One region of the Streptomyces sp. NPDC046900 genome, then DNA from elsewhere that is predicted to be linked to it. Evidence: riboswitches for the same ligand, from Rfam matches in the RefSeq annotation. Region 1 holds a riboswitch; each other region holds the start of a gene.

Evidence for each region. Region 1 has a riboswitch for cyclic di-AMP ahead of ABZ904_RS26800 (transglycosylase family protein). Riboswitches for the same ligand answer to the same signal wherever they lie in the genome.
Region 2: it holds a riboswitch for cyclic di-AMP, as region 1 does, so the genes downstream of both, ABZ904_RS03410 (M23 family metallopeptidase) here and ABZ904_RS26800 (transglycosylase family protein) in region 1, are expected to answer to the same signal.
Region 3: it holds a riboswitch for cyclic di-AMP, as region 1 does, so the genes downstream of both, ABZ904_RS36350 (NlpC/P60 family protein) here and ABZ904_RS26800 (transglycosylase family protein) in region 1, are expected to answer to the same signal.
Region 4: it holds a riboswitch for cyclic di-AMP, as region 1 does, so the genes downstream of both, ABZ904_RS11660 (C40 family peptidase) here and ABZ904_RS26800 (transglycosylase family protein) in region 1, are expected to answer to the same signal.

Annotation. Positions count from the first base shown of each region.
Region 1 is NZ_JBEYXD010000031.1:3,189-8,531, reverse strand. It holds gene ABZ904_RS26810 (cytochrome P450) at 1-385, shown strand, start outside; gene ABZ904_RS26805 (transglycosylase family protein) at 564-1,526, shown strand; cyclic di-AMP (ydaO/yuaA leader) riboswitch at 1,726-1,891, shown strand; gene ABZ904_RS26800 (transglycosylase family protein) at 1,896-2,576, shown strand; gene eno (phosphopyruvate hydratase) at 2,887-4,173, shown strand; gene ABZ904_RS26790 (septum formation initiator family protein) at 4,273-4,743, shown strand; gene ABZ904_RS26785 (DUF501 domain-containing protein) at 5,017-5,343, shown strand, end outside.
Region 2 is NZ_JBEYXD010000002.1:277,078-282,420, forward strand. It holds gene ABZ904_RS03395 (GNAT family N-acetyltransferase) at 1-645, opposite strand, end outside; gene ABZ904_RS03400 (HPr family phosphocarrier protein) at 803-1,084, shown strand; gene ABZ904_RS03405 (GntR family transcriptional regulator) at 1,456-2,151, opposite strand; gene ABZ904_RS03410 (M23 family metallopeptidase) at 2,347-3,099, opposite strand; cyclic di-AMP (ydaO/yuaA leader) riboswitch at 3,113-3,321, opposite strand; gene ABZ904_RS03415 (pitrilysin family protein) at 3,593-4,981, opposite strand; gene ABZ904_RS03420 (pitrilysin family protein) at 4,978-5,343, opposite strand, start outside.
Region 3 is NZ_JBEYXD010000059.1:27,304-32,646, reverse strand. It holds gene ABZ904_RS36365 (NlpC/P60 family protein) at 1-846, opposite strand, end outside; gene ABZ904_RS36360 (hypothetical protein) at 1,279-1,632, shown strand; gene ABZ904_RS36355 (tellurite resistance/C4-dicarboxylate transporter family protein) at 1,610-2,584, opposite strand; gene ABZ904_RS36350 (NlpC/P60 family protein) at 2,693-3,865, opposite strand; cyclic di-AMP (ydaO/yuaA leader) riboswitch at 3,874-4,043, opposite strand; gene pcrA (DNA helicase PcrA) at 4,451-5,343, shown strand, end outside.
Region 4 is NZ_JBEYXD010000008.1:225,300-229,950, reverse strand. It holds partial or broken gene ABZ904_RS11685 (aminotransferase class I/II-fold pyridoxal phosphate-dependent enzyme) at 1-307, shown strand, start outside; gene ABZ904_RS11680 (DUF397 domain-containing protein) at 451-675, opposite strand; gene ABZ904_RS11675 (helix-turn-helix transcriptional regulator) at 685-1,545, opposite strand; gene ABZ904_RS11670 (ATP-binding protein) at 1,795-2,253, shown strand; gene ABZ904_RS11665 (DUF6328 family protein) at 2,318-2,851, opposite strand; gene ABZ904_RS11660 (C40 family peptidase) at 2,931-3,404, opposite strand; cyclic di-AMP (ydaO/yuaA leader) riboswitch at 3,408-3,603, opposite strand; gene ABZ904_RS11655 (hypothetical protein) at 4,058-4,366, opposite strand; gene ABZ904_RS11650 (ATP-dependent Clp protease proteolytic subunit) at 4,374-4,651, opposite strand, start outside.

The sequences.
Region 1 (5,343 bases):
CTGGCGGTTCGCCACCCAGCCGCTCACCGTCGGGGGCCAGGACATCGCCCCCGGCGATCCGGTGCTCGTCGTGCTGGCGGCCGCCGACCGGGACCCGGAGCGGTTCGCCGATCCCGATGTGCTCGACCTCTCCCGCCGCGACAACCAGCATCTGGGATACGGCCACGGCATCCACTACTGCCTCGGCGCCCCCCTCGCCCGCCTCGAGGGGCAGACCGCTCTCGCCACGCTCCTCACCCGGCTGCCCGACCTGGAACTCGGGGCGGACCCGGTCGACTTGCGCTGGCGCGGCGGGCTCATCATGCGGGGATTGCGTACTTTGCCGGTAAAGTTCGCGACGGATCGTGACGTGCGGCAGCGGTCCGGCGCCGATTCCGGGGGATGACGCGGCGGTCCCGCGGGCGGTCGGGGAAAGGTGACACGTGCTCAACTCTGTGATCTTCACGTGATCTGCGCTGCATTAACTTGTGACAAGTGATCGCCTGGCGCTACCTTCACGCAGCAGCGCGACGATTCGCCTCAACCGTCGCGCCGGTCCCTGCTGTCGTGTGAAAGGCAAGCGCATGCTCTCCGGGAACGGCCGTCACCGTCGCCCCCGCCAGGCTCCGGCTCTCCTTGTCGCGGCAGGGGTGACCGGTTCAGCGATCGTGATTCCACTGCTGGGCGCCACCGGTGCGAGCGCGGCCTCCGGTACCACCTGGGACCGGGTCGCGGAGTGCGCGAGCGGAGGCTCCTGGAGCGCGGACACCGGCAACGGCCGCTACGGCGGGCTCCAGTTGACGCAGCAGGACTGGGACGAGTACGGCGGCCTCGACTACGCCCCCAGGGCCGACCAGGCGAGCCGCTCCCAGCAGATCGCCGTCGCCGAGAGGATCCTCGACGACCAGGGCGTCTCCGCCTGGTCCGCCTGCGGTCTGGTCGCCGGCCTGAGTGAGGACTCGGCCTCCGCGCACGTCGACACCGGCCTCGCGGGCGAATCCTCCGACGGCGGCTCCTCCTCCGGCTACGGCATGGACTCCGGACTGTCCGAGTCGTCCGGATCGACCACTTCGGGGCACTCATCGCCTTCTTCGTCCGCCTCCTCCTCTTCGTCACCTTCCTCCGGAGGGAGTGAGGAGTCCTTCAAGGGTGCTTCCCGATCGGCGGGGTCTCAGGGTGACGGCGACGCGTCCACTGAACCGACGAAGAGCGACGAGTCGGACAAGTCCGGGCAGAGCGACACCTCTTCGAGGGCCGGTCGTCATCGCGGGAGCAGCGCCGACGAGAGTGCGGCGGGTGACCGTGCGGGCGACTCGGCCGCCCGGCATGCTTCGCGCGGCTCCAGCGCCGGGCGCGACGCCGCCGACGACTCGTACACCGTCCGGCCCGGGGACAATCTGACGGCCATCGCCGACTCTCTTGACCTGAAGGGCGGATGGGCCACGTTGTACGACGCGAACAAGAAGACGGTCGGCGCCGACCCGGACCTCATTCTCCCCGGTCAGAACCTTGAGATCGGTACCGAGCCCGACGCCGGGCAGCAGTGAACTGCCTTGCCGTTCCAGGGGACTTCATGCCCTGGTTCGTGGCGAATGTCTGGTTTGGCGAGAGTGAGATATGAGTCTCATAAGCCCTGATCGTCTTTGAAATTCCGCGGATCGACTGCTTACGGTCGTGTCCGCTCGCCACAGCGGGCCCCCACGGTCGCAACGCCGAATCCTGCCAGCGGCCGTGTGGGAACAGTCGACGCGTCAAGCGCCGTAGGCAGGAGCGGGGGACCCAAGGTAAGCGCCGCGCCCGGACATTGACCGGGACGGCTCGGGGTGAAGCCGCGCACCACGTCGTGCGCGGCCGGGCAACTCAACCGGCCCGAACCCGACAGCTCACCTCGCAGGCGTCGGTGAGGGGATCGAACCATGCTGTGTTCCGGCAAGGGCAAGCACCGCCGCCCGTCCAAGGCCACTCGCGCCGTCACGCTCGCCGGTGTCACCGGCGCCGCCATAGCCGCTCCGCTGCTCGCGGCCGGCAACGCCTCGGCCGCCACCTCGGCCGAGTGGGACGCCGTCGCCCAGTGCGAGTCCGGCGGCAACTGGGCCATCAACACCGGCAACGGTTTCTACGGTGGCCTGCAGTTCACGAACTCCACCTGGGCCGCCTACGGTGGCACCGCCTACGCCGCGCGTGCGGACCTGGCCGGCAAGGCTCAGCAGATCGCCGTCGCCGAGAAGGTCCTCGCAGGCCAGGGCAAGGGCGCCTGGCCGGTGTGCGGCAAGGGCCTGTCGAGCGCCCCCTACAACGGCGCCGCGGCCTCCACGAACAAGTCCGCGAAGAGCACCCCGACCACTCGCTCGACCGGCGAGCAGACGGCCAACCGCTCCGCGCAGCGCCCGGCTCCCCAGAAGACGGTCACCACCCCGACCGGCCAGAAGGTCAAGAAGGGCGACGGCGAGTACAAGGTCGTCAAGGGTGACAGCCTCAGCTTGATCGCCGCGAAGCACCACGTCCAGGGCGGCTGGAAGAAGCTGTTCCAGCTGAACAAGGACATCGTCAAGGACGCCGACCTCATCTACCCGGGTCAGCAGCTGCACCTGAAGTGACAGCTGCCGGGCAGCCGGCTCACAGGGTCCCCCCAGACGTGACCTCCATCGTGGGGGTCACGTGAGATCCACCCCCGTCCCCACGGGCTCCCCGCTCCGGTGCGTGTTCCCCCGTACGCACCGGAGCGGGGCCTTTTTGCCTGCGCGCCGTGCGATTTTCACCGGGCTTTCCTCTCCTTCTTTGTTCCGAGTAGGAACAATGTGTACCGTCACCCTGTCCTGGACGGTCGGTCGGCTGGCCGCCCACCCGGGACGGATAGGCTCTAGTCGCAAGGTGCCCCGCACTCTCAGCGTCACATCCATGAAGGAGATGCTCGTGCCGTCCATCGACGTCGTCGTAGCCCGGGAAATCCTGGACTCCCGCGGCAACCCCACGGTCGAGGTCGAGGTTGGCCTCGACGACGGCAGCACGGGTCGTGCCGCCGTCCCGTCCGGCGCCTCCACCGGCGCCTTCGAGGCCATCGAGCTCCGCGACGGTGACCCCAACCGCTACCAGGGCAAGGGCGTCGAGAAGGCCGTCCTCGCCGTCATCGAGCAGATCGGCCCGGAGCTCGTCGGCTACGACGCCACCGAGCAGCGCCTGATCGACCAGGCGATGTTCGACCTGGACGCCACCGACAACAAGGGCTCGCTCGGCGCCAACGCCATCCTCGGCGTCTCCCTCGCCGTCGCCCACGCCGCCTCCGAGGCGAGCGACCTCCCGCTCTTCCGCTACCTGGGCGGCCCGAACGCGCACCTGCTGCCGGTGCCGATGATGAACATCCTGAACGGCGGCTCGCACGCCGACTCCAACGTGGACATCCAGGAGTTCATGATCGCCCCGATCGGCGCGGAGTCCTTCTCGGAGGCCCTGCGCTGGGGTGCCGAGGTCTACCACACCCTCAAGAAGGTGCTGAAGACCAAGGGCCTGTCCACCGGTCTCGGTGACGAGGGCGGCTTCGCCCCGAACCTCGGCTCCAACCGCGAGGCCCTCGACCTCATCCTCGAGGCCGTCAAGCAGGCCGGGTACGTCCCCGGCGAGCAGATCGCCCTGGCTCTCGACGTCGCCGCCTCCGAGTTCTACAAGGACGGCAAGTACCTCTTCGAGGGCAAGGAGCGCTCCGCCGCCGAGATGACGGAGTACTACGAGGAGCTCGTCGCGGCCTACCCGCTCGTCTCCATCGAGGACCCGCTGTTCGAGGACGACTGGGCCGGCTGGAAGGTCATCACCGACAAGCTCGGCGACAAGGTCCAGCTGGTCGGCGACGACCTGTTCGTCACCAACCCCGAACGCCTCGCCCGCGGCATCGAGGAGGGCACCGCCAACGCCCTGCTCGTGAAGGTGAACCAGATCGGCTCGCTGACCGAGACCCTGGACGCCGTCGAGCTGGCCCAGCGCAGCGGCTTCAAGTGCATGATGTCGCACCGCTCCGGCGAGACCGAGGACGTCACCATCGCCGACCTGGCCGTCGCCACCAACTGCGGCCAGATCAAGACCGGCGCCCCGGCCCGCTCCGAGCGCGTCGCCAAGTACAACCAGCTGCTGCGCATCGAGGAGATCCTGGACGACGCCGCGGTGTACGCCGGCCGCAGCGCCTTCCCGCGCTTCAAGGGCTGAGTGCGCTGACAACGCCTTAGCCGGTCGTCCGTACGTCCCCGTACCCGGTCCCGTACCGTGTGCGGGGACGTACGCACGTATGAAGGGGAGGCGGGAGACATGGCCGGGAAGGACGGCGACCGGTTCTCCACCGCGACCAGGCTGCGGCTGCTCGGGGAGCAGACGGCGGCCCGGGTCTACCGCTCCCAGACCAAGCGGCAGGCGCGGCGCTCCCGGCTCACCGGCCGGGCCGCGTTGCTCGCCCTCGTACTGTGCTCACTGGTCCTGGCGCTGGCCTACCCGATAAGGCAGTACGTCTCCCAGCGCGCCGAGATCGCCGACCTGGAGCGGCAGCAGGCGCAGGCCCGGGAGCGGGTCGAGCAGCTGCGCGACCTCAAGGCCCGCTGGCAGGACGACGCCTACGCGGAGCAGCAGATCCGGCTGCGGCTGCACTATGTGATGCCCGGGGAGACCGGTTACATCGTGATCGACCCGGACGCCGCCAAGCGGGCACGCGCGGACCGTGCGATGGCGGCGCGCCCCTGGTACGTGAACATCTGGGACGGGGTCGACAAGGCCGACAAGCCGTGAACGGCGGCGCCGCGCCGAACCCTCCGGCGGGAGAACCGCCGATGCGCCCTGCACGGCTGAGCCACCCTCCTCGACTTGGCATCCTGGACGGCAGAGCGGACGCGAACCGATGCACCGTCGTGAACCGATGGACAAGTGAAGCGCCGTCCCGACCCGCGCCGGAGAGCGACCGCGACCGACGAGCCGACCATGAACCCGAGAGCCGCTGCGCCCGTTGACCCAGTGACCGGACGAACCAGCGCACCGATGAGAAAGACAGTCTGAAAGACAGCCATGGACATGCCCCCGCCGCCCACCCCGCGCACCGAGCCCACGGACGCGGACGTCGAGGCCATCAAGCAGCAGCTCGGGCGCTCCCCACGCGGGCTGCGCGCGATCGCGCACCGGTGCCCGTGCGGACAGCCCGACGTCGTGGAGACGGCGCCGCGCCTCCCCGACGGCACACCCTTCCCGACGACGTACTACCTGACGTGCCCGCGCGCCGCCTCCGCGATCGGCACGCTGGAGGCGAACGGCGTCATGAAGGAGATGACGGAGCGCCTGGCCACCGATCCCGAACTGGCCGCCGCGTACCGCGCCGCACACGAGGACTACATCGCC
Region 2 (5,343 bases), on a different contig from region 1:
GACCGAGCCGGGCGCGAGCAGCCGCTGCACGGACCGCGCCTCCGCCCGCTGCTCCCGCGCACGCTGCACGGCGAGCGACCGGTCGGTGGGTTCCAGGCCGAATTCCAGACGTACGACGCCGTCCTCGAAGCTGCGCTTCTGCTGGTAGCCGGCGTCCGTGAACACCTTGATCATCTTGGTGTTGGCGGGCAGCACCTCAGCGGCGAACCGGCGGATGCCGCGCTCCCTGGCCACCGCCGCGATGTGCTCGAGGAGGGCCGAGGCGACGCCGCGGCCCTGGTGTGCGTCCTGCACCAGGAAGGCGACCTCCGCCTCGTCGGCGGGCGCGGAGGCGGCCATGCCGTCGGAGCCGATGCGGTCGTAGCGTACGGTTGCGATGAACTCGCCGCCGACCGTGGCCGCGAGTCCCACCCTGTCCACAAAGTCGTGGTGCGTGAAGCGGTGGACGTCCTTCGCGGACAAGCGAGGGTACGGCGCGAAGAAGCGGTAGTACTTCGACTCGTCCGAGACCTGCTCGTAGAAGCTGACGAGGCGCTCGGCGTCATCGGCGGTGATGGGCCTGATGCGCGCGGTGCCGCCGTCGCGCAGCACCACGTCGGCCTCCCAGTGGGCGGGGTACTCGTGCCGGTCCGACGAGGTCTGCATGCGCCCCAGAGTAAGGCTCGCGTCCGACAGCGGTGCGAGGCAGGCTGAGGGAGCCTGGCCGCACCGCGCACGGGCCGTCCGCCGCCCTCTTTCTGGGCGCGCTCGACTTATGGAACACTGGTCTAGACAACCCTGAACACCTGAAGGGCAGCATCACATGGCTGAGCGCCGCGTCAACGTCGGCTGGGCCGAGGGCCTCCACGCCCGCCCCGCCTCCATCTTCGTCCGGGCAGCCACGGCCTCCGGTATCCCCGTGACCATCGCCAAGGCGGGCACCAACCCGGTCAATGCCGCGTCCATGCTCGCGGTTCTCGGACTGGGCGCCCAGGGCGGCGAGGAGATCGTCCTCGCTTCCGACGCGGAGGGCGCGGACGCCGCGCTGGACCGTCTGGCCAAGCTGGTCGCCGATGGCCTCGAGGAGCTTCCCGAGACCGTCTGACCCTTCGGGCAGAGCATCACACGGCGGAGCCGCGTCGGCCTTCGGGCGGACGCGGCTCCGTCGTGTTCGCACCCGTTCACGGCACCCGTCTGCGCGGCTTCTCGGGCTTGCCCTCACCGGGCGCCCAGACCCCGGTCCCGGCCGAGCGGCCGCCATCGTGCGCGAGGCACCCTCGCACGGTCACCCGGTGCGGTGTTCCACAACCATGCCGCCCCCGCACCGCCTCCGGCCGCGCAGGAAATTCGGCAGGTCACATCAAATAGCGCGCAAGTCGCACAGATATCGCACGCACCGGATTTCCGTGCGCGCGGAAAAAGGCAGCTTGAATAAGTCCCTGCCGAATATCTCTCTCTTTGTATACGTCGCCCATGTTAATGACGCAGTCCCGACATGTTTACGGCATGTTGCGAAGTCCTCACGCGCTCCGCCCGGTCCGTCGTGCCGGGAATGCGCAGCCGGTGTGCCGCGGTCGCACGCTCGGTGTGCACGGCCGTGATGGCCCGCGCCCGCTCGCTGTCCCCGCGTGCGACGGCGTCCACGATGCCGCCGTGCTCCGCCCAGGACTCCACCGGGCCGGCCGGTGCCTCGACCGCGTACATCCAAGAGATCTTGTGCCGCAGCTGGGCCAGCGTGGAGGTCAGCGCGGGGCTTCCGCAGGCCTGCGCCAGCGTCTCGTGGAACCAGCCGCCCAGGGAGCGCAGATCTTCGCTGCCGCCCTTCCTGGCCCGCTCCTGACCCAGTCTGACCAGGCCGCGCAGCACCTTGAGATGGGCCTCGGTGCGGCGCTGCGCGGCCCGCGCGGCACTCAGCGGCTCCAGCAGCATCCGCATCTCCAGCAGGTCGGCGGCCTCCTGTTCGGTGGGCTCCGCCACGCACGCGCCCGCGTGCCTGCGGGTCACGACGAACCCCTCGGCCTCCAGCGTGCGCAGCGCCTCGCGCACGGGGACGCGGGAGACGCCGTACCGGCGCGCGAGAAGCTCCTCGGTGAGCCGGCTGCCGCGCTCGTAGACACCCGCGACGATGTCATCACGGATCGCCGTGCATACCGAGTGCGCCGGAATACGCATGCCCGACCTCCGCCTTAATCCCCGCGAAACGTCGCCGATTGACGTGTTCAACCGACTCTATTGCAGCGGACCGGAATTTCCGACCGCGGGCCGGAATCCATGGATATTTTTTGGACAGACAGCAGTTCGAAAGAGGAAGGCCCCGGCTGCTGAGCCGGGGCCTTCCAAGGGTGCGCGCCTGCTTCGGGCGGGTCGTCAGACGTTCACGCCGTGCGACCGCAGATAGGCGACCGGGTCGATGTCCGAGCCGTACTCCGGGGATGTACGGGCCTCGAAGTGCAGGTGCGGCCCGGTGACATTGCCGGTGGCCCCGGACAGGCCGATCTGCCGGCCCGGAGTGACCGTCTCGCCCACGAAGACACCGATCGACGACAGGTGGCCGTACTGCGTGTAGGTGCCGTCGTTCATCTTGATGACGATCTGGTTGCCGTACGCACCGCCCCAGCCCGTCTCGACGACGGTGCCGGAGCCGACCGCGTGCACGGGCGTGCCGGTCCCGGCGTGGAAGTCGATGCCGGTGTGGGTGCCGGACGACCACAGGGAGCCGCCGGTCTTGTAGCCGGTCGAGACATACGAGTGGGAGATCGGCGCCACATACGCGTTCAGGCGCCGGCGCTCGGCCTCGCGGGCGGCGCGCTCCTTGGCCTCGCGCTCCTGCGCGGCCTTCACCGTGGCACGCACACGCGCCGCCTGCTCGGCCTTCTTCTGCTCCGCGGCCTGCCTCTGGGCGGCGGCCTGTGCGTCGATCTTCTGGGCGACCGAGTCGCCGAGGGTGACGGCCTGCATCAGGCCGGTCTGCTGGACGGGGTCGCCGGCGGCGAGCGCCGGAGTGGTCAGAGCGCCGATGACACCGGTGGTGGTGAGCGCCGCGACGCCCACGGCGTTGGTGGTCGTGCGCATGACGCGGCTCGGCCGCCGGTGCTTCCCGGTGGCGCAGGTGAACGCCATGAAGTGGCTGGTCCTTTCCTTCCTTCTCGCCTACCGGGTTAGCTGACGGGTTCGGAGCAGGAAGGTCTCCTACGGGCGTGTGCCCGATTCACCCCAGGGACTTGTGCCCGCCAGGCCACGAGGGCGGCGACAGCGGGCTCCGTCGGCCGCGTAGGCGGCCACGAAAGGTGGGTCCCCGGCTCCCCTGGCTCGCGCCGTACGGGGACTCGGCGATGGCTGTCCGGCGCCGCGGGTGCGACGCACTGTCCGACGGACAGCCTGAGAGACGCTAAGAGGACGGTCTTTCAATCACCAAACCGAACAGAGCGTTTGTAGTGCATCCCACAGGGCAGAGAGGCAACCTCTATGGCAATACGGACAAACAGCACACAAGTGGGGCCCTGGTGCCGGAAGAGGCACCAGGGCCCTCTTGTCCCCGCCGTGCGACGCGCGCCCGTCTTTCAACCACGTCGCGATCGCACGGGGTTGCGCCTCGCGGGCGCGCGGCGTCGCTCTACTCGGCCCGTACGACGCTCACTTCGCCGATACCCAGCGCCTTGACGGGCTCCTCGATCGCCGCCGCGTCGCCCACCAGGACGGTCACCAGCCGGTCGACCGGGAACGCGTTCACGACGGCGGCCGTGGCCTCCACCGTGCCCGTGGCCGACAGCGCCTGGTACAGCCTCGCCTGGTAGTCGTCCGGGAGGTGCTGCTCGACCTGGTCGGCCAGCGTGCTCGCGACGGCCGCCGCGGTCTCGAACTTGAGCGGCGCGACACCCACCAGGTTCTGCACGGCGACGTCCCGCTCGGCGTCGGTCAGCCCCTCGGCGGCGAGCGTGCGCAGCACCTTCCAGAGGTCGTCGAGCGCCGGGCCGGTGTTCGGCGTGTCGACGGAGCCGCTGATGGCGAGCATCGCGGCACCCGTGCCGTCGGGCGCGGAGCGCAGCACCTGGCCGAACGCCCGCACTCCGTACGTGTAGCCCTTCTCCTCGCGCAGGACCCGGTCCAGACGCGAGGTGAGGGTGCCGCCGAGGCAGTAGGTGCCGAGCACCTGGGCGGGCCACACCCGGTCGTGGCGGTCGGCGCCCACGCGGCCGATCAGCAGCTGCGTCTGGACCGCCCCGGGGCGGTCCACGATGATCACGCGACCGGTGTCCTCGGCGGTCACCGGGGGCACGGGGCGCGGCTTGGCGGGTGCGCCGGTCCAGGCGCCGAGGGTCTCCCCGAGAAGCGCGTCGAGGTCGAGCCCGGTGAGGTCGCCGACCACGACGGCGGTGGCCGTCGCCGGGCGCACATGCCGGTCGTAGAAGGCGCGGACGGCGGCGGCATCGATGCCCTGGACCGTCTCCTCGGTGCCCTGGCGCGGGCGCGACATCCGTGAGGACGCCGGGAACAGCTCCTTGGACAGTTCCTTGGCGGCGCGCCGGGCAGGATTGGCGATCTCGTGCGGGATCTCGTCGAGGCGGTTGCGCACCAGGCGCTCCACCTCGCTGTCCGCGAACGCCGGCGACCGCAGGGCGTCGGCGAGCAGCCCGAGCGCCTTCGAGAGACGGGAGGCGGGCACTTCCAGGGAGAGGCGGACGCCGGGGTGGTCGGCGTGCGAGTCGAGGGTGGCGCCGCAGCGCTCCAGCTCGGCGGCGAACTCCTCGGCGGAGTGCTTGTCGGTGCCTTCCGAGAAGGCACGCGCCATGATCGTGGCGACGCCGTCGAGGCCGGCCGGCTCGGCGTCCAGGGGCGCGTCGAGGAGCACCTCGACGGCGACGACCTGCTGGCCGGGGCGGTGGCAGCGCAGTACCGTCAGGCCGTTGCCGAGCGTGCCGCGCTCGGGCGCCGGGAACGCCCAGGGCCGGGCCTCGCCGGGCTGGGGCTGCGGATGGAAGTCCATGGTCGCGAGCTCGGTCACTTCGCCGACTCCTCGGTCTCGTCGGTGGTTTCGGCGCCTTCCGGGGTCTCGGCCTGGGCCGCGACCGGCTCGTACACGAGCACCGCGCGGTTGTCCGGCCGCAGCCGGGCCTGGGCGGCCTCCTGCACCTCCTGGGGCGTGACCTCGAGCACGCGCCCGACGGCGGTCAGGGCGAGCTGCGGGTCGCCGAACAGCACGGCGTACCGGCACAGTTCGTCGGCGCGGCCCGCGACCGTGCCCAGCCGGTCCAGCCACTCGCGCTCCAACTGGGCCTGGGCGCGCTCCATTTCCTCGTCCGTGGGGCCCTCCTCGGCGAACCGGGCGAGCTCCTCGTCGATGGCCGCCTCGATGACGGGCACCTC
Region 3 (5,343 bases), on a different contig from region 1:
CGGCAATGAGATTCCCGCCGAGCGGTACGCGGCCTGCACCAGGCCGGAACAGTCGAAGGCGTCAGGACCTGTCGCACCCCAGACATAGGGGCTGCCGAGCTTGCTGTACGCGTACGCCAACGCGGCCGCCGCCCGTGGGCCGGGGGCCATCGCGGTCGACACCGCGAGCGGCACCGGCCCCAGGTCACGCGCCGCGTCCCGCGACGCCCGCCCGTCCACGCCGAGCGCGGCCCGCTCGCTCCACGTCAGCCCGGCCAGCAGTTGCCGCGCCTCGCCCAGCTTCTCGGTGATGGTCCGCTTCTGCCGGCTCAGCTCGGCCTGCCGCGACTTCAGGGAGGCCAGCTCCACCCGGGCCGCCCCGCGCAGCTGCTCGATCTCCCGCAGCTGCGTCCGCACCCGCTTTACGGCTGCCGCCTGCCGGCCGTCGAGCCGCTCGGCGAACGCCGCGTCATCGAGGTAGCGCCCCGGATCCGAGGAGAGCAGGAGCTGTACCGAGGGGTCGATGCCTCCGTTGCGGTACTGCGCCGCCGCGGCCGAGCCCAGCGCCTCACGTGCCGAGTTGAGCCGGTCCGTCCGGCGGGCCGCCTCGTCCCGCAGCACGTTGAGCCGTTGCTGGGTCTGGGCCGCCTTCTCCTTCGCCCCGTCGTACTTCTCGGTGGCGACCTCCGCCTCCCGGTACAGCTTGTCGACCTTGGCCTTGACCTGGGCCGGGGAGAGCGGGGGCTCGGCGTGCCCCGTTCCGTCGAAAGCCGTCGCGGTCGCCGCTCCCGCGAGGGCGATCGTGGCGGCGGTGCGGGCGGTGTTGCCGCCGAGCGAACGCTGTCTGGGCTTGCGGTGCGCTGCCACCTGACGTCCCGTCCTTTCGTACGACCGCCGGGGCCGGGGCCCCGGCGGTTCGTGCGTCCGGCGGCGGCCCGCACAGGGGGAACGGGCCGCCGCCGGACTTCTCGGCGGTGGTGTCCGACGGCCGCCCCTGGCCCGGGCGGCGGTGGGGAGCCGGTCACCTGGTGGAGGACGTTAAACCTCACCGTGACCGTCTTGTGACGCAAAGTACGGAAGTGACCCGACTGGACTGATGGTGACCGTATGTGAGCGTTATCCCGGCATGGCTGGGCCGACATCACGCTCTGCGATGACCGATGCGGCGGTTCCGGGAGCGGGAGAGTCGATGGAGTGCTATGGGGCGCATATATGCGTGATCCAGGGGCCGTGTGAGCGGCCTGACATCCGCGGGGCCGGTGTCAGGGGCCCTGCGCACCCCTGATTAGGCTCCGCCCCATGGACGTACTCATCCATCTCTTCGTCGGCCTGCACATCGTCGGCATCGCCGCGCTCCTCGGCGGCTTCCTCACCCAGATGAAGGCGATGGGCCGGGGCACCGCCCGCTTCGTGCCCGGCATGCTGCACGGGGCGCTGACCATGCTGGTCACCGGCGTCGTCCTGGTCGGCCTCAACCAGGCGGACCACCACTCGGTCAACACGTTCAAGATCGGTGTCAAACTGGCCCTGCTGATCGTGATTCTCGGCCTGGTCTACGTCAAGCGGGACGAGGAGAAGATCGACAAGGGTCCCTTCGCCCTCGTCGGTGCGCTGACCACCGCGAACATCTTCATCGCGGTGCTCTGGACCTGAGGCCTCCCAGGATCGACGAGACCGCCCCGGCGAGGACCACGCACCAGACGGCCACCGCGATCCACAGCAGGACCTCGCCGAGGCCGCGCAGCCAGGACACCCCGCGGGTGGCGGCGACCGACAGGCTCGCCACCGCCGTCATCCCCAACGGGAAGACCGTCGACCAGCGCCGCGTGTCATAGCGCAGCCGCGGCCGGAGCAGCTCGGCCACCGCCAGCACGCAGTAGAAGACGAGGGCGAGGACGAGGAGGGCGAGGGTGACTGCCCGCAGGACGTTTTTGTCGTCGTTGCTCCAGAGATAGCGCCCGCTGTGCCCGGCTGCCACGAGCCGGGACCCGGCCAGCGCGGAGATGGCGAGCGCGCCGCCCGCGATCCAGTGGTCTCCGGCACCGGTCGCCGTCTGCCGCAGGTCGAAGCACCGCAGCCCGATCAGGTAGAACACCAGCCCGAGCCAGAAGAGCACCAGCGCCGTGTGCACGAGCCATGCCGTCCCCACCGTCGCCCCGAGCAGCGCCGCGAGCACGGCGACCCCCTGCGTGGCCACGCACCCGAGGAACACGGCCCCGGGCATAGGCCGCTCCCAGCGCAGTGCGACCGGGAGGAGCAGGCCCACCCACAGCACGAAGGCCAGCGCGAGAAGTGCCTCGGCGAGCGGCCGCCCGCCCTGCATGGACACTCCCGTGCCCAGCGTGGCGGTCGCCGCCACAGAGGCGAGCGCGGCCGCCGTGAGAGCCTGCTGAGCCCACCGGTCGCGCTCCCACAGCACCCGTACGCCGACGTCGACGACGAGCCCCAGCCAGGCGGCGGCCGTCAAGGCGAGGGCGATACGGGAGAGGACCCCGTACCCGGTCAGATGCAGCCCGACCGACAGGATGCCGGTCGCCATCACGGCGGCCCCGGTGGCGGGCGGACGCTGTGTCCACCAGGTGCGGAGCTCGGAGGTGCCTGACATGCGCCTGATGCTAGGGACGCACACGCGCGATGCGTACGGGGCACGCGCGCGGGAGGGCCGAAAACAACCCCACGCGCGCGTGCCCCGTACCGGAAAGGGAAACCGGCCTCAGCCGGGCCGCACCACGCTGTGGATGATCGAAGCGCCGCCGTAGTAGACCGACTCCTCGCGGACGTACGCGCCGGGCTTCGGGGCGTGGATCATCATGCCGTTGCCGATGTAGATGCCGACGTGGCTGATGTCGTCGTAGAAGAAGATCAGGTCACCGGGCTGGGCGTCGGTGAGCGAGACCGTCGTGCCGGCGTTCACCTGGTCGTACGTGGTGCGTGGGAGCGACACCCCGGCGGCCTTCCAAGCGGCCTGGGTCAGCCCCGAGCAGTCGTACGAGTCCGGTCCGGTGGCGCCCCACACATAGGGCTTGCCGATCTGGGCCCGGGCGAACGCCAGGACCTGGTCAGCCTTCGTCGCGTTCGAGGAGCCCGTGGCGGACGTGTCCGTCGAACCGGTCGTAGTACTCGGCGTGCTCGACTGCGCCTTCTGCTGAGCCGCCTGACGCTGCGCGGCCTCTCGCTGTGCCGCCTGCTGCCGTGCCAGCTCTTCCGCCTGGCGCTGAGCCTCTTCCTGCTTCTTCTGCTCGATCGCGGCGAGTCGCGCCTTCTCCTCGGCGGTCAGATCCGAGAGCAGGTTCCGTGCGGCGGCGAGCTTCGTCTGGATGGTCGTCTTGCTCGACCTGAGGGTCTGCTGCGACTCCGTGAGCGTCTGCAGGCTCTGGGTGGCCTCGCGCCGCTTGTCCATCGTCGCGGCCTGGTCGGTGGTGTACTCGTCGACCGCCTGCTTCTGGCGACTGGTGAGCCGGCCCATCAACTGGGTCTGGTCGAAGTAGTCCTGGGGCGAGTCGGCGAGCAGGAGCGTGGCCGTGTCGGGGGCCGCCGCCCCCGTGCGGTACTGCGCGGCGGCGAACGAACCCAGCTTGTCCCGCGCCTCGTTGAGGCTCTGTGTGCGTCTGGCGACGTCGTCCAGGAGCGTGTCGACGCGCTTGCGTTGGCCGGCCGTCTTCTCCTTGGCGGCGTTGTACTTCTCGGTCGCCGACTCGGCCTGGCGGTAGAGGTCGTCGACCTTTTTCTCGACCTCTTCGATGCTCGGCTTGCCGTCGGTGGAGGGCGCGGCGTTGGCCGTCTGGGAGAGCAGGGCCACGGAGGTGAGGGCCGCCGTCGCGAGGGCGGGGGTCCGTATGCCTGCGATGCGCGTGCCTGAGGGGCGGGCCTTGCGGTGCGGCGCCATGGGAGGCGACTCCTTCCGTACTCCGCCTACCGAGTTAGCTGTCGGGTTCGGGCGGGTGGTTCGGAAGGCGTGCCCTACGGCCTTGCCCCGAAAGGCGGTCGGCCGATTCACCCCGGGATCGGGTGGGTCCCCGGCTCCGGCTGCCGCGAGGGCGCACCGGACTCGGCGGAAGCCGCGCGACCCGGCGACCTTCGCCGGTGGGGGTCGTACGGCCCGCCGGGAACGGTAGCCAACTGATGTGGTCCGTGTGAAGGTTGATGTTCGATATGCCCGATACATTTTCGTGACCTGGCTCATGAATCCGTCGGCCCGTGGTCAATATGGGCAGGTCTGTGATGAGTTGACTCGTTCCTGACGCGGCTGCCGGAGGGGTGTCGTCTTCCTGTCCGCACGGGCTCGAGCGGGGCCCTGGGCAGGCATGTCCGCCCCATGCGATCCGTTTCCGCTGGTGACCGATCGATCCCGGAAGGTGACGGAGTCCTTGTGGCCGAATTCGGAAGATCATCCGTCGGGGAGCCCAGGCGGGCCGGTGTGTTTCCCGGGCGGCGGTCGGTTGTCGGTCGGGCGGCCTAGACTCGGAGAGCGATGAGCAGCCTCTTTGACGACAGCTTCCTGGCGGACCTCAAGGCCACCCCGGCCGCTGAGGAGCAGCCCCCGCCACCCGAGGACGATCACGCTCCGGAACCGGTTCCGGACGATCTGTTCGGCGGGCGTTTCGACGTACCCCCGGACCGTGAGGCGTACTACAGGGACGGCGCGCCCCGCCCGGTCATCGACCCCCAGGCACTGCTCCAGGGGCTCAACGAGAACCAGCGCGCGGCCGTTGTGCACGCCGGCTCCCCCCTGCTCATCGTGGCCGGCGCCGGCTCGGGCAAGACCCGTGTGCTGACGCACCGCATCGCCCATCTGCTGGCCGAGCGCGGCGTCCACCCCGGGCAGATCCTCGCGATCACCTTCACCAACAAGGCCGCGGGCGAGATGAAGGAGCGCGTCGAGCACCTCGTCGGCCCGCGCGCGAACGCGATGTGGGTGATGACCTTCCACAGCGCGTGCGTCCGCATCCTGCGCCGGGAGAGCAAGAAACTCGGCTTCACATCCTCCTTCTCGATCTACGACGCGGCCGACAGCAAGCGGCTGATGGCGCTCGTCTGCCGCGATCTGGACCTCGACCCCAAGCGGTACCCGCCGAAGTCCTTCAGCGCCAAGATCTCCAACCTGAAGAACGAGTTGATCGACGAAGAGGACTTCGCCGCGCAGGCCGCCGACGGATTCGAGAAGACCCTCGCCCAGGCGTACGCGCTCTACCAGTCCAGGCTCCGCGAGGCGAACGCGCTCGACTTCGACGACCTGATCATGACGACGGTGAACCTGCTGCGCGCCTTCCCGGACGTCGCCGAGCACTACCGCCGCCGCTTCCGCCACGTCCTCGTGGACGAGTACCAGGACACCAACCACGCCCAGTACGCCCTCGTCCGGGA
Region 4 (4,651 bases), on a different contig from region 1:
CGCCCGCTACCGGATGAGCGCGCCGCCCGGTATGCGGATCACCGTCTCGACGCTGACACCGGACGAGACCGAGAAGGGCCATGAGGCGGTGCGTCCGGACGCCGCCGTGGTCTCCGTGCGGGCAGCCTCCCCCGAACTGGCCGTACAGTGGGCGGCCGGGTGCCGGGCGGCGGGGGTCGCCGTCGGCTGCTTCCGTCCGCCCTCGGTGCCCGACGGCATCTCACGGCTGCGGCTGACCGCTCGTGCCGACCTCACCGACGGTCAGATCGAGCACGCCGTGGGGGTGATCGGCGAAACGCGACCGTGAGTCGGCGAAACGGCCGTGCCTCGCGCGCCGTACGGGTGATGCCTACGAGCTCGTACGAAGAGAGTGGGGGAGGAATTGCTACGGAAGTGACTCGGAAAGCGGTTCGAAATTGGCCGATTTGCTACCGAGTCGCAGGAACGTGATCACCTCAGTTCGGTCAGGAACTCCTTCCAGGCGTCGGGGCCGAAGACCAGGGCGGGTCCGCTCACGTTCTTCGAGTCGCGCACGGCCACCAGGCCGGACCAGCGTCCGGGGCCGGGCAGAGCGGTCTCGACGCAGTTGTTCATTCCCGTGCTGCGACTGCTGCGCAGCCACCGCACTCCGTGCAGCAAGGTGCTGGAAGGGATGTGTCGAGGCAGTGCTGACATGGTGACTCCTTATGCGTCGCCGGCCAACGCGGCGATGTAATCCAACGTGTCCTCGGGGGAAAGGGCGTGGATCCGAAGGGAGTTGAAGGCCTCGCTGTAGGCCTGGAGGTCTTCTTTCCGCTCCAGGTAGAGGCTACTCGTCAAGTGGTCGAGAACAACTACATCCAGATCAGATCTGCTCGGAAATGAGAAGATAACGAAAGGTCCGGTAACGCCGATATGCGCCCCGGCGGCGAACGGCAGGACCTGGAGCCGGACCTGGGGCAGTCTGGCCGCGTCCAGGAGCCGTTGCAGCTGGCGCGCCATGACCTTCGGACCCCCGACCTCCCGGTGCAGCACCGCCTCGTCCAGAACCGCCCACAGGCTCAGCGGCGGATCGGCGCGCAGCACGTCCTGCCGGGCCAGCCGCACCTCCACCAGGGCGTCCAGCTTGTCGTCCTCCAGGCCGCCGACGGCGGCCCAGGTCACGGCCCGGGCGTACTCGGGCGTCTGGAGCAGCCCCGGCACCACGGAGGTCTCCAGCGTGCGTATCCCGCTCGCCTGTGACTCCAGGCTGATGAAATCGCGGTAGGTCGGCGGCAACACCCCGCGGTAGGCGTTCCACCAGTTCTGCCGCCCGCCGCCGTCCTCCGAGCCCGCGAGCATGAGCAGCAGCTCCCGCAGCTCGGGCTCCTCGACACCGTACGCGTCCAGCAGCCGGCCCACGTCGGCCGGTTTGACCCCGCTGGCACCCGTCTCGATCCGGCTCACCTTGGACTGGTGCCAGCCGACCAGGGCGGCTGCCTCACCGCTCGTGAGCCTCGTCCGGGCGCGCAGGTCGCGCAATTCGGCGCCGAGTTTGCGGCGGCGCACCGCTGGTCCGTACTGCATGGCCGACTCCCTCCGCATGGCGCGCGGTTTTCACGGCGACGGTAGAGGATGAGCCCCGGGGTCGCCCAAATACGGTCGGTCGTCGGAGAGTTCACCGCTTTGGGCGACAGATATATGCATATCTCGGGGGATCGCACCCGACAGGGGCCAGGTGATGGCAGGCTGGCGAGCAGCACCAAGTCCGGAACCGTTACTCGAACCAACCCCTCGTGTCGGACTCCGGTCCCGTGGGAAAGGGACGACGTCGCCATGGCAGATCATCAGGAAGCATCCGTCACTCTGCCGAGCGATCCCGCCTCGGTCTCCGCCGCCCGGAAATATGTCTCCGACATTCTCATCGAATGGGGACTGCCGGGCGACGCCGAAGTCGCCGACACCGTACGGCTGATCGTGTCCGAACTCGCCACGAACGCCGTCCAGCACACCCTGGGGCAGTCACCCACGTTCACGGTGGACGTCGTCCTCGACCGGGACGAGTTATTGCGCATCGCCGTCACCGACAGCCACCCGCGTTTCCCCAAACGCCTGCCCGCGGCCGTGCAACAGGACAACGGCCGCGGAATGGTGATCATCCGCTGGCTCGCCGCGGAGTACGGCGGCAAGCTGAGCGTGCGGCCCACCCGCGAGGGCGGCAAGACGGTCGCGATCGAACTGCCGTGGGCCGCACCCGTGGAGCCGGTCGCGGCGGGCGGCCAGCAGGGCCCCTGAGACCCGGCCGGCGCACTCGGCGCCGTGTCGTCTCGTCGCCCCGGGCGGGACCGGCGGCCGCACGTCAGCGAGAGGGCCCGGGGGTGTCCCGGCCGTCCGCCTGGTCCGTCGTCCGGTGATCGGTGATCGTGCGCTGGACCATCCGCGGCATGACACGCCACAGGCCGACGTAGACCAGGAAGGTGCTCGCACTGGCGGCGATACCGGCGATGCGACCCATGGCCACGTCCACCACCAGCAGCACCGACCCGGTGAACGCCAGCGTCAGGACCACAAGCCCGAGCGCGGCGAGGCGGGACGAGATCCGCACCACGGAGGGCTTCACACGCTGCTGGAAGAGGGTGCGGTGCAGCGCCGCGGGCGAGGTGAACAGGGCTGCGGCCAACACGGCCAGCAGGAGGGTGGTGACGTACGTGATGCGCTGGACCGTGTCGAGGGACGGGAAGCGCGAGGTGAAGGCGAGGGTCAGCAGGAACGCGAAGAGGATCTGCACCCCGGTCTGGGTGACCCGCAGCTCCTGAAGCAACTCGGAGAAGTTGCGGTCGGCGCGCTCCAGGGGTGTCTCGTTCCGATCCTGGTGAGGTAGTGGGTCGGCCATGGTGAACAAGTAACCGATTCGACCCGGCGCACGCCCCGGCGGGGTGGCGGCGCGCCGTGCCGCCACCCCGCAGGTCGAATCAGCTGACCCGTCCGTACCACACGCTCTTCGTCCAGATCTTCTGGAGCCTCACTACGTCCCCGGTCCTCGGGGAGTGCCAGATCCTTCCCTTCCCGGCGTAGATGCCGACGTGGTAGACGCTGCGGCCCCAGTGGAAGAACACCAGGTCTCCCGCCCTGCGGTGCGACGCGGAGATGTGGCGCGTCTTGTTGTACTGTGCCGCGGCGGTGCGGGGCAGCTTCTTGCCGGCCTTGTTGAACGCGTACACCGTGAGCCCCGAGCAGTCGAAGCGGCGCGGGCCGGTGGCACCGTACTGGTACGGCGATCCCTTCTTGGACGCCGCGATCTGCAGCGCCTTGGTAGCCGGAGCCGCGGCGGCGGCGTCGGTTGCGAGGCCGGGGGCCACGATGCTGCCGCCGACGGCGGCGAGAGTGAGAGCCGAGGCCGTGCCGGCCCGGGTCAGCAGCGACGGGACACGATTGAGCGCAGTCATGCGCAACCCTTCGTCAGCCGCCTGTGAAGGATGTCCTGTCGGATTCGGGCTGGCGAAGTAGCCCGGCCGCTCACGCGGCTTCACCCCAAGGACCGCCCGGATCTCTCCGGCGGCCCGCCTTGCTGGGTCCTCCACTCCTGCCGATCCATTTCTGTCGACCCGTCATCCGGGCGGCGGCAGGATTCGGCGTCCGCCCGGACCGCCCCGCCGTGGTGGCGGGGGCTTGTCGTCAGCAAGGGATCTTCACTCACGAGTGTCCAAAAAACACAATGGAACCGGTGGTTTGTGGCATTACTCACCACTCACCCGTTCGGCTGGACAGCCCTTTGTTCGGGCCGCGTTGAGGGGTGGGACGAGGCCCGGACCTGCGGTGGAACACCTCATCCTGGCCCAAGGGCAAGCGCGTTGCGCATGCCTCGCGGGCCCTTGGGATCATGGACGTCTACTCCGAGTGTGGGTAACCCGTTCGGCGCGTTTGAGCCGCGGTAAAGGGGTAGGGGTCGCCGCCCGATGCGCGGTGCGCGGCGACCGTCCAGTCAACTGCCCCGCCCCCGCGCACCAGTCACTACCCGTCAGCCAGCCGTCCCGCGCGGCGGTGGAGGACGGCGGAGCCGTCGCTCAGGCCGGCCCCGCATCCGCACCGATCCATCAGCTCAGTCGTCCGGTCCGGGAGGCACCGTGACACGGGCCGCGCGGCGTTCGCCGTCCAGGACGCGCAGCGCCCGGGCGAGCGTGCGGCCGTGCAGTTCGCTCTCCCCGCGCTGGTGCATCAGCGCCAGGGCCTCGCGCAGGGCCACCGCTTTGCCGACCAGGGCCTGGGCGGCGCGCAGTGAGCCGTAGGTGTCCCCGGAGTGCGCGGGGTTGATGCGGCCGACGAGGTCGACCACGTCGAGGTAACGGTCGATCAGTTCGGCTTCCGCACGGGTCAGCGGGGGCAGCGGAGGCAGTTCGGGCGGCAGCATCGACGGCTCACCTCGCGCCGGGCGCGGTGCGCGACGCCTTGCGGCTCGGGATGATGCGATCGACCAGCCCGTACTCCACCGCAGCCGGGGCGTCGAGGATCTTGTCCCGCTCGATGTCGGCTGCGATCCGCTCGGGACTCTGCCCGGTGTGCCGCGCGAGCATCTCCTCCAGCCGCCTGCGCGTGCGGATGAGCTCCTCGGCCTGGATGGCCAGATCGGTGGCCTGTCCCTGGATGGGCTCCGGCAGGGACGGCTGGTGGATCAGTACGCGTGCGCCCGGCAGCG